DNA from 4 places in the Methylobacterium sp. 275MFSha3.1 genome. Region 1 is predicted to be linked to each of the others. Evidence: predicted binding sites of a transcription regulator. Region 1 holds the regulator's gene; each other region holds the start of a gene.
The links. Region 1 encodes LexA, which represses DNA repair genes until DNA is damaged. Its sites were predicted from a motif close to TGTTCNNNNTGTGTTCNG; they were not measured.

Region 1 (3,622 bases):
CGCGGTGGGCTCGCTGATCGGCACCGTCACCGTCCGGGAACCGTCCGGGCCGCCGCCGCTGGGCCTGCGGCTCGCCGCTGCGCTCGACGCGGCGCGCAACGGACTCACGCGCCGGATCGCGGAGGCCGCCGGCGGCCAGGCGGGCGCGGTGGCGGCGGCCCTGGTGACGGGCAAGCGCGGCCTCATCGGGCCGGCCACCAACGACGCGCTCCGCGCCGCCGGCATCTACCACGTGGTGTCGATCTCGGGCCTCCACATGGTGCTGGCCGCCGGCGTGGTGTTCTGGCTGGTGCGGGCGCTCCTCGCCGCGGTGCCGCTCTGCGCGCTCCTCTGGCCGATCAAGAAGATCGCGGCCGGCTTCGCCATGGTCGGCGTCACCGCCTACTGCGCCTTCTCGGGCTGGGACATCGCGGCCGAGCGCTCGCTGATCATGACCCTGATCATGCTCGGCGCGATCCTGGTGGACCGGCCGGCCCTGTCGATGCGCAACCTCGCCCTCTCGGCGCTGATCGCGCTCGCCCGCGAGCCGGAGGGCCTGCTCGGCCCGAGCTTCCAGATGTCCTTCGGCGCCGTGGCCGGGCTGATCGCCTGCGCGCGGCTGATCGACGGGCGGCTGCTCGTGCGCCCGGGGGCCGGGCGGATCGGGCGGCTCGTCGGGACCGGCCTGTCGGCGATCACCGGGACCCTGGCCACGACCCTGGTGGCGCAGGTCGCGACGGCCCCCTTCGCCACCTACCACTTCCAGACGGTCCAGCCCTTCGGCCTCGTCGGCAACGCCCTGACCCTGCCGCTCGTCTCCCTGGTGGTGATGCCCGCCGCGGTGATCGGCTGCCTCGCCTATCCCTTCGCCCTCGACCGGCCGGTCTGGTGGCTGATGGGGCAGGCGGTGGCCGGGATGCTGGCGATCTCGGACTGGATCGCCGGGTTCGAGCGGGCGGTCCTGGTGCTGCCGGCCTTCGGCGCCGGGGCGCTGGCCCTGCTGACCGCCGGCCTGCTGCTGGGGACGCTGCCGGCCTCGCGCCTGCGCTGGCTCGCCGTGCCGCCGGTCCTGCTCGGGCTCGTCCTCGCGGCCCGGCCCGACCGCTACGACCTCTACGTCGACCGGCAGGGCGCCGGGGCCGCGGTGCGGGGCCCGGACGGGCAGCTCGCGGCCCTCGGCAGCCCTTCGGGCTTCGTCCTCGAGCAGTGGCTGAAGGCGGACGGCGACGGGCGGCGGTCCGCGGCGCTGATCGTCCGGTCGGGCAGCGGGCGCTGCGACCGGCTCGGCTGCACCGCCCGGCTGCCGGACGGGCGGGCGGTCGCCCTGGTCCGGGACCGGCGGGCCTTCCCGGAGGATTGCGCCCGCGCCGCGGTGCTGATCACGGGCCTCGCGGCGCCGCCCACCTGCACGGGGCCGCTGGTGATCGACCGGCGCGTCCTCGCCGCCCGCGGGGCCGTGGCCCTCCGGACCGACGGCGACGGCTTCGCCGCGCGCTACGCCCGGGACGACGGCCGCGCCGTGCCCTGGCGGCCGGCCGCGGGGCGCGGGCCGGGACCTCCGTCGCCGGTCACCGCGGAGCCGGGCGACCGCCCCGCGGAGAACGGGATCGCCGCGACGCCGGAGGCCGACGCCGCGCCGGGCGGAGACCTCGCCCCCGGCGACGCGCCGGCCGAGCCGCTTCAGTAGCGGCGGACGAGGCTCACGAGGCGGCCCTGGATCCGGACCCGGTCGGGCCCGAGCACGCGGGTCTCGTAGGCCGGGTTGGCGGCCTCGAGGGCGATCGACGAGCCGCGGCGGCGCAGGCGCTTGAGCGTCGCCTCCTCGTCGTCGATCAGCGCCACGATGATGTCGCCGGTATTGGCCGTCTCCTGCTTGCGGATGACCACGAGGTCGCCGTCCAGGATGCCCGCCTCGACCATCGAGTCGCCGCGCACCTCGAGGGCGTAGTGCTCGCCGCCGGCCACGAAGTCCGGCGACAGGGTGATGGCGTGGCTCTGGTTCTGGATCGCCGAGACGGGCGTACCGGCCGCGATCCGGCCCATGACCGGGATCGAGATGGCGCGGCCGGACTCGTCGATCATCCGCGTGCTCGCCGGGGCCGGCGGCTGCTTGGACTTACCGCCCTCGACCACGCTCGGCGTGAAGCGGCGCGGCTCGGCGGGGGCCTGAGTCGCCGGAGCGGCCTGGGTCAGGCTCTCGGGGATGCGGATCACCTCGATGGCGCGGGCCCGATTTGGGAGGCGCCGGAGGAAGCCGCGCTCCTCGAGCGCCGTGATCAGCCGGTGGATGCCGGATTTCGACTTGAGATCGAGGGCATCCTTCATCTCGTCGAACGACGGCGGGACACCGCATTCCTGCATCCGGCTCTGGATGAATCGCAGGAGGTCCAGCTGCTTGCGCGTGAGCATCGACGGGGGACTCGCGGCTTGGCGGACCGCCACGTGACGGTCTCCGAAACAAATCACGAACAGGTTAAACGTTCCGCAAGTGTTCCGCAAGAGCGGCACCGCTCGGCCCGGCGCGCCGCGGGCGCGCCCGCGGGAGAAGGTCGAGAAACGCATTGACGGCGCAAGCGGAGCCGTTTCAATGCATCGCGGCGCCCCGCCGGGAAGGCGGCGGATCCGGGGTGCGGGCTGGGACCCTCTTGGAATGACGAGGATGCGACGACCCGCAGCTCTGCTGCCCCTCGGCCTCGCCGCCCTCGGCCTCGCCGGCTGCACCACCGGATTCTCCTACATCTCGCGGAACTACGTGGCGCTCACTCCCCAGGTCGTCACGATCGGCTGCAAGGAGCCCTACGAGGTCTACGACAACCGGCAGCTGCGCCGGATGCTGATCGTGTCCAACGCCCTGCGCGAGTATACCGGCTGCAACCTGAGCGAGGTCCGGATCGATCCGGAGCCGGGCGCCACCCGGGTGAAGCGCTTCCGCACCGCCGCCCGGGCCTATCTCGACGAGACCGTGCGCGAGGATTGCCGGATCACTGGCGAGACCGTGTTCGATCCGCTGAAGACCGAGTTCGCCTACGCCTGCGACGCGCCGATCGAGAAGCGCGGCACCGTGGTCCCCCGCCTGCCGGGCCGCAATCCGGGCCTCGGCGTGCGCTGACCGGCCGGCGGCGCGCCCTCAGGCGCCCGGCTTCGGGAACGTCCGCTCCGCGGCGTCGCCGGCGGCGGCCAGCAGGGCGCGGGCGAAGGCCCGGGCCTCCGTCCGGTCGAGCACGATCGCGGCGGTGACCGGCGCACCGCCGAGGTCGGCGAGGGCGAGTTCCAGGCGCACCCCGTCGGGCACGGCGCTCGCCTGAAGGCTCCAGCCGGAGCCCCGGTCCGTGCTCTCCGCCATCGTGTTCCTCCCGCATGCCCGGCACGGCGCCGCGCGCCCACCGGAACGGCCAGGCCCGGGACCGCTCCCGGAGCCACGCTCCGGTCTTCCCTGCCTCGCCTGTCCGCGTTCCTCAAGGCCACAGGCCGCGCGGGGGTGGAGATGCGCGCCGTCGCGGATGCCGGCGGCCGCATCGCGGCGATACGGGGCGGCACGGGGCGGCACGGGGCTGCGCCCGCGCCGCGGCGCGGGCGAGGGCAGGGGCGGCCGGGATGGGGGCCGGCCTCGGGGCGATTGACGCGAGGCCGCCGATGATGTCTC
Region 2 (3,622 bases), on a different contig from region 1:
ACCGGCCTCCCGTCGAGGGTCGCGCGCCCGTCGCGGTAGCGGAACCGCGCGAACGGGTCGGCGGCCACGATCGAGTGCCGCCCCAGCGGGTCGTGCCGCATGGCGCTGTCGAGGAAGGCGAGCCCGGGCAGGGCGCGCAGCCGGGCCGCCGCCGCGACGGGATCGATGAAGGGGATCTCTCGGGTCCACATGACCGGGTTCGGGGCCGTTATCCTCGGGCTGTGCGTCATCCGCTGCCGTCGCACAGGCGATGCCGCGGGGGAAGCGGCAGTTCCACGCAGGCCCCGCCGCCGCGCGCGGGCGGGCCGTGTCCGGGGCGCAGGGCCGCGCCGTCCAATCCTGATGTGGGATCTGAGAAGACCGCCGTAAAGCTCTGCCGTAACGATAGGATCTGCGCCTAAGCTCAGGCTCGCGCGCAGGGCCGGGCACCCCTGCGGCGGCCGGCCTCGCGCGGAGGCGCGGGAGCCTGTATAGGAGCGCGACCCCGAATTCCTGGTCCCGCGCGCCGGGCGGCCGATCGCCCCGCCGGACTGTCCGACCCGAATGCCATGACCGCCACGCCCGCTCCCCGCGGCCCCGCTCCCGGCGCCGCCCCGAAAATCTCGTTCGTCTCGCTGGGCTGCCCGAAGGCGCTGGTCGATTCCGAGCGGATCCTCACCCATCTGCGCGCCGAGGGCTACGAGCTGGCCCGGCGGCACGACGGCGCCGACGTGGTGATCGTCAACACCTGCGGCTTCCTCGATTCCGCCAAGGCAGAGTCGCTCTCGGCCATCGGCGAGGCCATGGCGGAGAACGGCCGCGTCATCGTCACCGGCTGCATGGGCGCGCAGCCGGAGGAGATCCGCGAGAAGTACCCCGACCTCCTGGCGGTGACCGGGCCCCAGGCCTACGAGTCGGTGGTGGCGGCCGTCCACGAGGCGGTGCCGCCGGCCCACGACCCGTTCCTCGACCTCGTGCCGCCGCAGGGGATCAAGCTCACCCCGCGCCACTACGCCTACCTGAAGATCTCGGAGGGGTGCAGCAACCGCTGCAGCTTCTGCATCATCCCGAGCTTGCGCGGGAACCTCGTCAGCCGCCCCGCCGCCGACGTGCTGCGCGAGGCCGAGAAGCTGGTGAAGGCCGGCGTGAAGGAGCTGCTGGTCGTCAGCCAGGACACCAGCGCCTACGGCGTCGATATCCGTTACAGTGAGAGCCCGTGGCGCGACCGCCAGGTCCGCGCCAAGTTCTACGACCTCACCAAGGAACTCGGCGAGCTCGGCGCCTGGGTGCGGCTGCACTACGTCTACCCCTACCCGCACGTGGACGAGGTCATCCCGCTGATGGCCGAGGGCAAGGTGCTGCCCTACCTCGACATGCCGCTCCAGCACGCGAGCCCCTCCGTGCTCAAGCGCATGCGCCGCCCCGGCAACCAGGAGCGCCAGCTCGACCGGATCCGCAGCTGGCGGCAGACCTGCCCGGACCTCGCGATCCGCTCGACCTTCATCGTCGGCTTCCCCGGCGAGACCGAGGCCGAGTTCGAGGAGCTGCTCGCTTGGCTGCAGGAGGCCAAGCTCGATCGGGTCGGCTGCTTCGAGTACGAGCCGGTGGCCGGCGCCACCGCCAACGCGCTGGGCGACCTCGTGCCGCCGGCGGTGAAGGCCGAGCGCAAGCGCCGGTTCATGGAGACCCAGAACGGCATCGCGCTCCGGCTGCAGCGGGCCAAGGTCGGCAAGCGGCTGCCCGTCATCGTCGATTCCGTCGAGGGCGGGGTGGCGCGGGGCCGGTCCAAGGCCGACGCACCGGAGATCGACGGGACCGTCCACGCCGCGTTCCGGCGCCCGGTGCGGGTCGGCGACATCGTCACGGTGAAGATCGACCGGGCCGAGGCCTACGACCTCTACGGCAGCGTCGCCTGACGGCAGACCCCGTCTTTGCGAGCGCAGCGAAGCAATCCAGGGATGCGCTGCGCTCGGGGACGTCGCGCTACGCTCGCGATGACGGGCGCGGACCGGACTCCTGTTGACGCCGCGTCCGGCGCGGCTTGACCCCGCCCGCCCCGCGCGGTCTTTCGGAACAGATCAGGAACTTGGTCGGGACCCGAGGCGGCGATGGATCCGGAGGTCGCGCTCCGAAAGATCATCCACATCGACATGGACGCGTTCTACGCCTCCGTGGAGCAGCGCGACGACCCGTCGCTGCGCGGCCGGCCGCTGGCGGTCGGCGGCTCCCGGGAGCGCGGGGTGGTGGCCGCTGCGAGCTACGAGGCCCGAAAATTCGGTGTCCGCTCCGCCATGCCGTCGGCCACCGCGCGGCGGCTGTGCCCGGACCTGCTGTTCGTGAAGCCGCGCTTCGAGGTCTACCGGGCGGTCTCCGAGGAGATCCGGGCGGTCTTCGCCCGGCACACGGCCATCATCGAGCCGGTGGCCCTCGACGAGGCCTATCTCGACGTCACCGAGAACCTCCAGGGCCTCCCGACGGCGACGGCCGTGGCGAAGGCGATCCGGGCCGAGATCCTGGAACGGACCGGACTCATCGCCTCGGCCGGGGTCTCGTACAACAAGTTCCTCGCCAAGGTGGCGTCCGACCACCGCAAGCCCGACGCCCTGTTCGTCATCACCCCCGCCATGGGGCCGGACTTCGTGGCGGCGCTGCCGATCGGCCGGTTCCACGGCGTCGGCCCGGTCACCGAGGCGAAGATGAAGCGGCTCGGGATCGAGACCGGGGCGGATCTGCGCGCCTGGACGCCGGAGCGCCTGCGCGAGACCTTCGGCTCCGCGGGCGCCTACTACCACGCGGTCGCCCGCGGGATCGACGCGCGGCCGGTCCGCGCCCACCGGGTGCGCAAGTCGATCGGGGCCGAGACCACCTTCTCGGACGACACCGCCGCCTTCGAGGTCCTGGCCGCCCGGCTGGCGCCGCTGTTCGACAAGGTCTGGGCGGGTGCCGACGCCAAGGGCATGCGCGCCCGGACCGTGACCCTGAAGCTCAAGTTCTCGGATTTCGCGCAGGTCACCCGGGCGAAGTCCCTCGCCGTGCCGGTGGCCGACCGGGCCGCCCTGGAGCGGATCGGCCTCGACCTGCTCGCCGGCCTGTTCCCCCTGCGCCGCAGCGCGCGGCTGATCGGGGTGTCGCTGTCGGGCTTCGCGCAGGACGCGCCCGAGGCGCCGCTCCAGCTCGGGCTGGCGCTCTGACACGGCCTCCGGGGCAGGCCCACGCTCCGTCATCACGGGCGCAGGGAAGTGACCCCGGGCAGCAGGACATCGGTCAGCGTGGCTCTGGCCCTGGATCGCCTCGCTCCACTCGCAACGACGACGGTGGGGAAGCGATCAACCGGAAAGCGATAGAGCCGCCGCCGTCATGCACGACACGGCGCCTGTGCGGTTCCGCACGTCGGGAAGGCCGGGTCGATCGCAGAGCGGAGCGATCCGGATCAGGGTTTCTCGAGCCCGCGCGAACACAAGGACCCTGTCGATGCCGAAGCACGCCCGCCTGGCCCTGGCCTCCGCGCTTCTATCGGCCATCGCGGCGGGCGCCGCCCGCGCGGACGGCACATCCGCTTTCGGGGCCGCCAACGCGGCCCAGCTCCGGGGCTACACCGCGAGCCCGGCCCAGGTCTACGTTCCGGCAGGCGGCCCGAGCGCCA
Region 3 (3,622 bases), on a different contig from region 1:
GTCGCGCCCGCGGCCGGGTCGATGGACAGGCTGGCGAGTTCGACCGCGGCGCCGGCCAGGGCGGCGGGCCGGCGCGGCGGCAGCGGCACCTCGACGGTCTCGGTCGGAACCTCGGCCACGGCGGCGGCCGTCGGCGCGTAGGCCAGGGCGGCGGCCGCGGGGTTGGGTTTGGAGTCGGCGACGCCGCCGCCGAACAGGCTCGCGAGGGCGCTGGCCGAAGCCGCCACGGGGGCGACCACCGAGGCGACCTCGTTGGAGATGCCCTGGCGCTTGGCGGCGTAGTAGTAGCCGCGGTTGTAGTACTGGTAGGCCTGGGCGACGTTGCCCTTGGCCGTGCGGTAGGCGCCCGCCAGATAGGCCACGCCGTAGCGCAGGTTGGTCTCCGGATCGTACAGGCCGGCGGCGTCGCCGGTGTAGCCCATGCCGCGCGCGGTCGCGTGCTTGATCTGCATGAGACCCAGGGCGCTGCCGCCCTTCGCCCGCGGATTGTAGTTGCTCTCGCGCTTGACCACGGCGTGCACGAAGCTCGCCGGAACGCCGTTCGCCTTCGCCTGCTGCTCGATCAACGCGTCGATATTGTCGCGCGCGCCCTGCCCGAAGGCGGCGGCGGGCGCGACCGCGAGGACGGCGGCCAGGATGAGGCGATGCATTCCGAGACCCGGTGCTGCTTGTTCTGTAGTCAAGCTAGGTCACGGGGAAATGAGGCCGGAAAGCGGCCCCCGTTCGGCAGCCTGTGGGCGGCCGGGGCGACGGGCGTGCTTGTGATCCGCGCGCCACAGGGCGGCGCGCGGACGCGGTCGGCCGATCTGGGGAGCCGGTCAGGGAAGGATGAAGCGCTCGACCGCGCGGGGGAACCCATCGGCGTCGTTGCTGTCCGTGACCGCGCTCGCGGCCGCCTGGACGCTCGCCTCGGCATTGCCCATCGCCACGGAGTAGCCGCTCTGCGCGAACATCGGGCGATCGTTCCCGGCATCGCCGAACGTGGCGATCCGCTCGCGCGGGATGGCGAGATGCGCGCTCATCCAGGCGACGAAGCGACCCTTGTCGAGATCGGGCGGCGTCACGTCGAGATAGTACTTCTGCGAGCGGTGGACGGTGGCCCGGCCGGCCAGCGCCGCCGCGATTCGCGTCTCGCAGGCCGCGAGATGGGCGTGGTCGCGGCTGACGCCGACGATCTTGGCGGCCGTACCCATGAGCGTTCCGAGATCCGGCACGACCCGGGGCTCCGCGTCGATCGTGCGGCGCTCCAAGTCAGTGTAGGGACCGTCCGGGTCGCGCAGGCACCACGCGCCGTCAGCGAAGACCCAGACGTCCAGCCCCTCGGCCAGGAGTCGGTCGAGGGCCGCCCGGGCCGCCTGCTCCGGGATGGTCCGCTCCTCGATGATCGACAGGTCCGGCCGGACGACGCTCGCGCCGTTGAAGGCTCCCATCGGCAGGTCGAGGCCGAGCTCCGCCACGAGGCTCCGCAGCCCGATCGGCGGCCGCGCCGAGGCGATGCTGAAGCCGATCCCGGCCGCGCGCAGGCGGCGCACGGCCGCCACCGTCGCCGCCGTCAGGCGCTTGTCCCCGGTGACCAGGGTGCCGTCGACGTCCGAGATCACCAGGGCGATCCCCGCGGCCTTGCCGGTTCCTGCAGTCATCGCGTCACTCCCCACCCGGATCCCGGCGCGCCGCGGTGGCGAGTTCCGCCACGACCCGGTCGGCAATCGCCTCGGGCGGCTCGAGGATCCCGAGGGTAATCGGGTGCTCGTCGGGGCCCGGGACCTCGAGGGTGGCGAACTGGCTGTCCAGGAGATGCGGCGACATGAAATGACCCTGGCGCTCCGCGAGACGCCGCGCGATCAGGGCCTTGTCGCCGTCGAGGTAGACGATGCGGACCCGCCGGCTGCCCCGGGTGAGGACGTCCCGGTACGCGCGCCGGAGCGCCGAGCAGACCACCACCCCGGACTCGCCGGCGTCGAGGCGCTGCTGGATCCAGGTCGCGATCCGGGCGAGCCACGGCGCGCGGTCCGCGTCGTCGAGGGCGTGGCCAGCGTGCATCTTCGCCACGTGCTCCGGCGCGTGGAAGCTGTCGCCGTCCACGAAGATCCAGCCGAGCTTCTCGGCGATCAGCGCCGCCACGGTGCTCTTCCCGGACCCCGAGACGCCCATGACCACGAGCACCTGAGCGGTCGTCCCGGCATCGAATGGCGAGTCTGATTGGGGCGTCATCCGGACCACCGTGGCTCCGAGGCGCGCCGGGGCGCCGCGCGTCACGATCATGCGGAGCGCGCGCGCGGAAGGGAAGATCGCCGCGCCCGACGTTGCCGCCGTGTCGGCAGGAACCGTCGCGGCGCGGGCCGCGTTGACGACTCGGAACGCGAACATTTAGGGAACATGAGTCGCATGGCTACCACCACCGCGAAGGCGACGTCGAAGGCCGATCGGGATTCCGGAGCGCGCCAGGATGCGCGCCAGAACGCGCCGGAGAACCCCAAGACCGACCCGAAGGACGTGTCGAACCAGATCAAGGATCCGGACCAGTGGACCACCGGCGGCGAGCCGATGACCGGCGCGCAGGCCTCCTACCTGAAGACGCTCTCCGAGGAGGCGAAGGAGCCGAAGGCGTTCGATCCCGACCTCGACAAGGCCGAGGCCTCCAAGCGGATCGACGACCTGCGCCACAAGGCCGGCCACGCCTGAGCCGTCGCGGGCGCGCCCTCGCCGGGCGCGCCCGCCGCGCGGGACGGTGCATATCCCGCCCGGAATCAGCCCGATGCCCTGTTTCGGACACTTCGTTAAGCCGGCGGCAAGCGCGGGCCGGTAACAGCCTTCCGAGCGCGTGGGGCCACGCGGACGGCGGGACGGGAAGGCGCGTTCGACCATGGATGAGCCGGGCGGCGACGGGGCGGGGCGGCGCGCGGTGCGATCCCGGGCGGCGACCGCCCTGACGGATCGGATCCCTGTCGCGGCCGCGCGCTTCGCCCGCGACCTCCGCGGATCCACCGCGACCGAGTACGCCCTGCTCGGGGGCCTGATCTTCCTCGTCGCGGTCGGCAGCATCCGCTACTACGTGTCCCGCGTCAGCGCCGTCTACGGCGACATCACCGCGGCGGTGACCCAGGGGCAGTGAGCGGATCGCGTCGGGGCCGTGCGGCCCTGGAGTCGATGGGCCGACCCGTTACCGTCGACAGCGCTCGGATTTGTGTCCCGATATTTCAGCAGCGCGCGCTGCGCCCGGCATTCGTCGTCCCTGTGCCCCGAAAAAGCTGTGCTTAACGAGGATGACTTAGCAGTCTCGGTCGTGGCGGGCGGAGTGTGGCTCACCCGCTACGGACACCTGGGCCGCTATGGGCTAGGCACGGGCTCGGCAATACCGATGGGCAACATCTGGATGCGCAAACTTCCCCTCGTCCTGCTCGCCGTCACGGCGATGTCGGGCTGCACGTACCTGCCCGCGGCGGGTCCGACGGCGAGCGCGATCCAGGCCGGGGCCGAGGTCGCCACGGCCGACGGCGGGATCCTTGCCCGCTACGAGATCATCGACGTCACCCCCTCCGTGGTCGAGGCCCTGCGCGGCCGCCCCCTCGACAGCCTGCTCGCCTCCTTCGGCGACCATCGCCCCTCCTCCGAGCCGGTCATC
Region 4 (3,622 bases), on a different contig from region 1:
GAAGGGTCAGCGCATCGTGGCGATCCTGCTGCTGGAGGATCTCGCCATCGTGCCGCTCCTCGCCGCCGTCGCGCTTCTGGCGCCGGGCGGGAGCGCCGCGAGCGCGACGGAGCGCGCGGTCACGGTCGCCATCGCCCTGCTCTCGGTCTGCGCGCTCGTCGCCGCGGGGCGCTGGCTGCTCAACCCGCTGTTCCGCCTCCTCGCCGCCGCCAAGGCGCGCGAGGTCATGACGGCCGCGGCCCTCCTCGTCGTGCTCGGCTCGGCCCTCGCGATGCAGCTCGGCGGCCTCTCGATGGCGATGGGTGCCTTCCTGGCCGGCGTCCTGCTCTCGGAGTCGAGCTTCCGCCACCAGCTGGAGGCCGATGTCGAGCCGTTCCGCGGCATCCTGCTCGGCCTGTTCTTCCTCGGGGTCGGGATGTCCCTCGACCTGACGGTGATCGCCGCGAATGCCGGCCTGATCCTGGCGGGCGTCGCCGCCTACATGACCGTGAAGGGCCTGCTCATCTACGGCGTGGCCCGGGTGCTGCGCGCCTCGCACGCCGAGTCGCTGGAACGCGCGGCCCTGATGGCGCAGGGCGGCGAGTTCGCCTTCGTGCTGTACGCGGCCGCCGCGAGCGCGGGCATCATCGACGGCACGACCAACGCCGTCCTGACAGCCACCATCATCCTGTCGATGGCGATCACGCCGCTGATGGTCGTCGCCTTCGATCGTCTCGGTCCCAAGGCCGTCCCGTCCATCGACGGCGTCGAGGCGCCCGAGGACCTCGTGGGCAGCGCCCTGATCGTCGGGTTCGGCCGCTTCGGCCAGATCGCCAGTCAGCCGCTCATCGCGCAGGGCTGCTCGGTCTCGATCATCGACACGAACCCGAGCAACATCCGTCTCGCCGAGGGATTCGGCTTCAAGGTCTATTACGGTGACGGCACCCGCCTCGACATTCTGCACGCGGCCGGCGCCGCGACGGCGCGGGCGATCCTGATCTGCGTCGACGACACCGCGATGGCCAGACGCGTGGCGGAGATCGCCAAGGCGGAGTTCCCCCTGGTGCCCGTGCTGGCGCGCGCCCGGGATCGCGAACACGCGGTCGAGCTGATCCAGGCGGGCGTGGCCTACCAGATCCGCGAGACGGTCGAGTCGGCTCTGCTCCTCGGCGAGCAGGCGCTCCTGACGACCGGAGCCGAACCGGAAGCGGCCAGCGCGATCCTGGCGGAGGTCCGGCGCCGCGATGCGGAGCGTCTCGATCTGCAGGTCGTGGGCGGCATCTACGCGGGTCGGGACCTCATTCACGGCAACAAGCCCGGCTCGGCGCACGCGGCCGGCTAGGCCCGCGACCGGGCCTCGGTGCCGCGCCCGCTGAAGGCTTGCTGGTCTCGGCAGACACTTGGGGCGGGCAACCCTCAGCGCGCGAGCGCGTGCCCGGAGCCTTCGGAGGACGGTGCGCGGGTCGACGGCGGCGCGCCAGCCACAGGCGGGGATCCGGCCACGGAGGCATTCCGGGTCGCCGCCGCGGGCGAGCCCGGAGCACGGGTACGAGCGCCGCTCCAGCATCGCGGCGCCGGCCGGTGTGCCTGGGGAGGGCGACACGCCGCCGGCTTCTGCGACGGCTTATCCTCTCGAGGCGCCAGTTGCGTCCCGAGCCCGTCTGGAACAAAATGTGAACCCTGGGTCAGGCGCGGCGACAGCCGGAGCGGTCAGCGACATGTCATCTCCGAGCTCCGGTCGCACGCTGTTCTTCTTCGAGAAGCCCTCGGCGATGCGCCAGTTGCAGCGCTTCTTCCGCTCGCCGAGCACGGTCTGCGTGGCCGCCGAGGGACACCTGCTGTCGGCCGAGGAGCCGGGCAGCATCCGGCCCGAGTGGAAGCCCTGGCGCTTCGACCTCCTCCCGATCGTCCTTCCCACGATCCCGGTCGGCTACGGCACGAACCGGTCCGGGCAGTCGCACGCACCGAAGATCGCCGCGATCCGGCAGGCGCTGAGCGGCGTGGACCGCGTGATCATCGCCACGGATCCGGGTCGCGAGGGCTCGATGATCGCGTGGGAAGTGCTCGAGCATCTCGGCTGGAACGGCCGGGTCGACCGGCTCAAGCTCGGCGCGCTCGACGAGGTCTCGATCCGACGCGCCTTCGCGGCCCTGTCCAAGGATCCCGACTCGGGCGAGCGCGACTACGCCGCCTATCTCGAGGCGCTCTGCCGGCAGTACGAGGACTATCATCTCGGCCTGAACGGCACGCGGGCGATCTCGCTGCGCCTGCGCCCGCCCGCCTTCCGGGAGCCCTGGCGCTTCGGCGGCGTGCAGACGCCGACCCTCGCCATCCTGGCGGACCTGGAGGAGCGGATCCGGTCCTTCGTGCCGCAGGACTTCTTCAAGGTCGCGCTGCACCTTAGGACCCATGCAGGCGCGGAGATCACCCTCTGGCATGCCCCGAAGGAGCGGATCCTCGATGCGGCGATCGCTGAGACGATCCGGTCCGCCGCGGCGACGTGGTCGGGCCCTCTGGCGGTCGCGCACAGGGATGTCCGGCGCGCGCCGCCCCGGCTGTTCTCGAAGGACACCCTGGCGCGACGCTGCGCCAAGCGGTTCGGCTGGGACCCGCAGCACACGGCCGGCATCGCTCAGGACCTCTACGATCAGGGGTACCTCAGCTACCCGCGCACGGAGTCGGAGCACCTGCCCGAGGGCCAGGCCGGCGATGCCGCCGCGATCATCGCGGCCGTCACGACCGTCCTGAGCGACCTGAGCACAGTCGTTCCGCGCGACGCTGCGCCGCTGATCCGTCGCGGCCTGAAGGGCCACTACGTCGTGGATCCGGGCGAGCACCACGCCATCGTGCCCCTGCGCAAGGCGCCCGAGCGCGGCCGTCTCAGCACCGATCAGTTCCGCTTGTGGGAACTCGTGGCGAAGGCCTATCTCGCCGCGCACCTGCCCGACGGGGTCGACGCGCGCACGAGCGTCACGGCGGATGTCGCGACACCGCTGGGCGTGAGGCGGTTCGCCGTCTCCGGCAGCGTCGTGCGCGTGCCGGGCTGGCGCGCGCTCTACGGCAGCGAGGCCGAGCTCGAAGCGGATGCCGTGCCCGGCAAGACCAAGCGCGAGGCGGAAGCCACCGCCACCCGCCTGCCGCTCGTGACCGACGGCGAAGGCGCCTCCGCCGCGACGGCGGAGATCGCTACCGCGAAGTCCGAGCCGCCGCGGCGGATCACCCGAGGCGAATTGCCGGTGGTGATGGGCCGGCTGATCGACCAAGTGGACGATCCGGCCGCCAAGCGCGCCCTGGAAAACCCCGCCAACCCGAACGAGCCGAAGGGTCTGGGCACGGCCGCGACGCGCGACACGATCCTGCCCAAGCTCCTGAAGAGCCGCTACATCACGCTGTCTACCGGCAAGGATCCGGCCATCGAGGTCACCGAGGTCGGCCTGACCTTCGTCCGCGCGGTGCGCAGCGTGTTCCCGGCCTACGGAGATCCGGTCGGGCGCGCCATGTTCGAGGCGGAGCTCGCCGAGATCGGACGGGCGGCCACGCGCGCCGAGGCGGTCGCGCGCGCGACCGCCTTCCGCCAGCGTACCCGCGCCCGCCTCGACGACCTGATCGCCGCGATCGCGCAGGCGCCGACCGTCAGCCTCGA

Region 2: dinB (DNA polymerase IV) is a predicted target of LexA. The motif match lies at 2,049-2,066, and genes of this name have one in related genera.
Region 3: BLW78_RS30475 (DUF3072 domain-containing protein) is a predicted target of LexA. The motif match lies at 2,360-2,377, and genes of this name have one in related genera.
Region 4: BLW78_RS28045 (type IA DNA topoisomerase) is a predicted target of LexA. The motif match lies at 1,642-1,659, and genes of this name have one in related genera.

The regions. Positions count from the first base shown of each region.
Region 1 covers NZ_FNWP01000010.1:83,817-87,438, reverse strand. Annotated here, with positions in the region: gene BLW78_RS13785 (ComEC/Rec2 family competence protein) at 1-1,666, shown strand, start outside; gene lexA (transcriptional repressor LexA) at 1,660-2,388, opposite strand; gene BLW78_RS13775 (hypothetical protein) at 2,639-3,088, shown strand; gene BLW78_RS13770 (hypothetical protein) at 3,107-3,322, opposite strand.
Region 2 covers NZ_FNWP01000004.1:174,288-177,909, forward strand. Annotated here, with positions in the region: gene pabB (aminodeoxychorismate synthase component I) at 1-191, opposite strand, end outside; gene rimO (30S ribosomal protein S12 methylthiotransferase RimO) at 549-1,895, shown strand; gene dinB (DNA polymerase IV) at 2,088-3,170, shown strand; gene BLW78_RS05795 (hypothetical protein) at 3,451-3,622, shown strand, end outside.
Region 3 covers NZ_FNWP01000060.1:5,160-8,781, forward strand. Annotated here, with positions in the region: gene BLW78_RS30460 (lytic transglycosylase domain-containing protein) at 1-650, opposite strand, end outside; gene BLW78_RS30465 (Cof-type HAD-IIB family hydrolase) at 819-1,640, opposite strand; gene BLW78_RS30470 (gluconokinase) at 1,645-2,211, opposite strand; gene BLW78_RS30475 (DUF3072 domain-containing protein) at 2,386-2,682, shown strand; gene BLW78_RS30480 (Flp family type IVb pilin) at 2,864-3,112, shown strand; partial or broken gene BLW78_RS30485 (polysaccharide biosynthesis/export family protein) at 3,374-3,622, shown strand, end outside.
Region 4 covers NZ_FNWP01000036.1:28,880-32,501, reverse strand. Annotated here, with positions in the region: gene BLW78_RS28050 (monovalent cation:proton antiporter-2 (CPA2) family protein) at 1-1,321, shown strand, start outside; gene BLW78_RS28045 (type IA DNA topoisomerase) at 1,698-3,622, shown strand, end outside.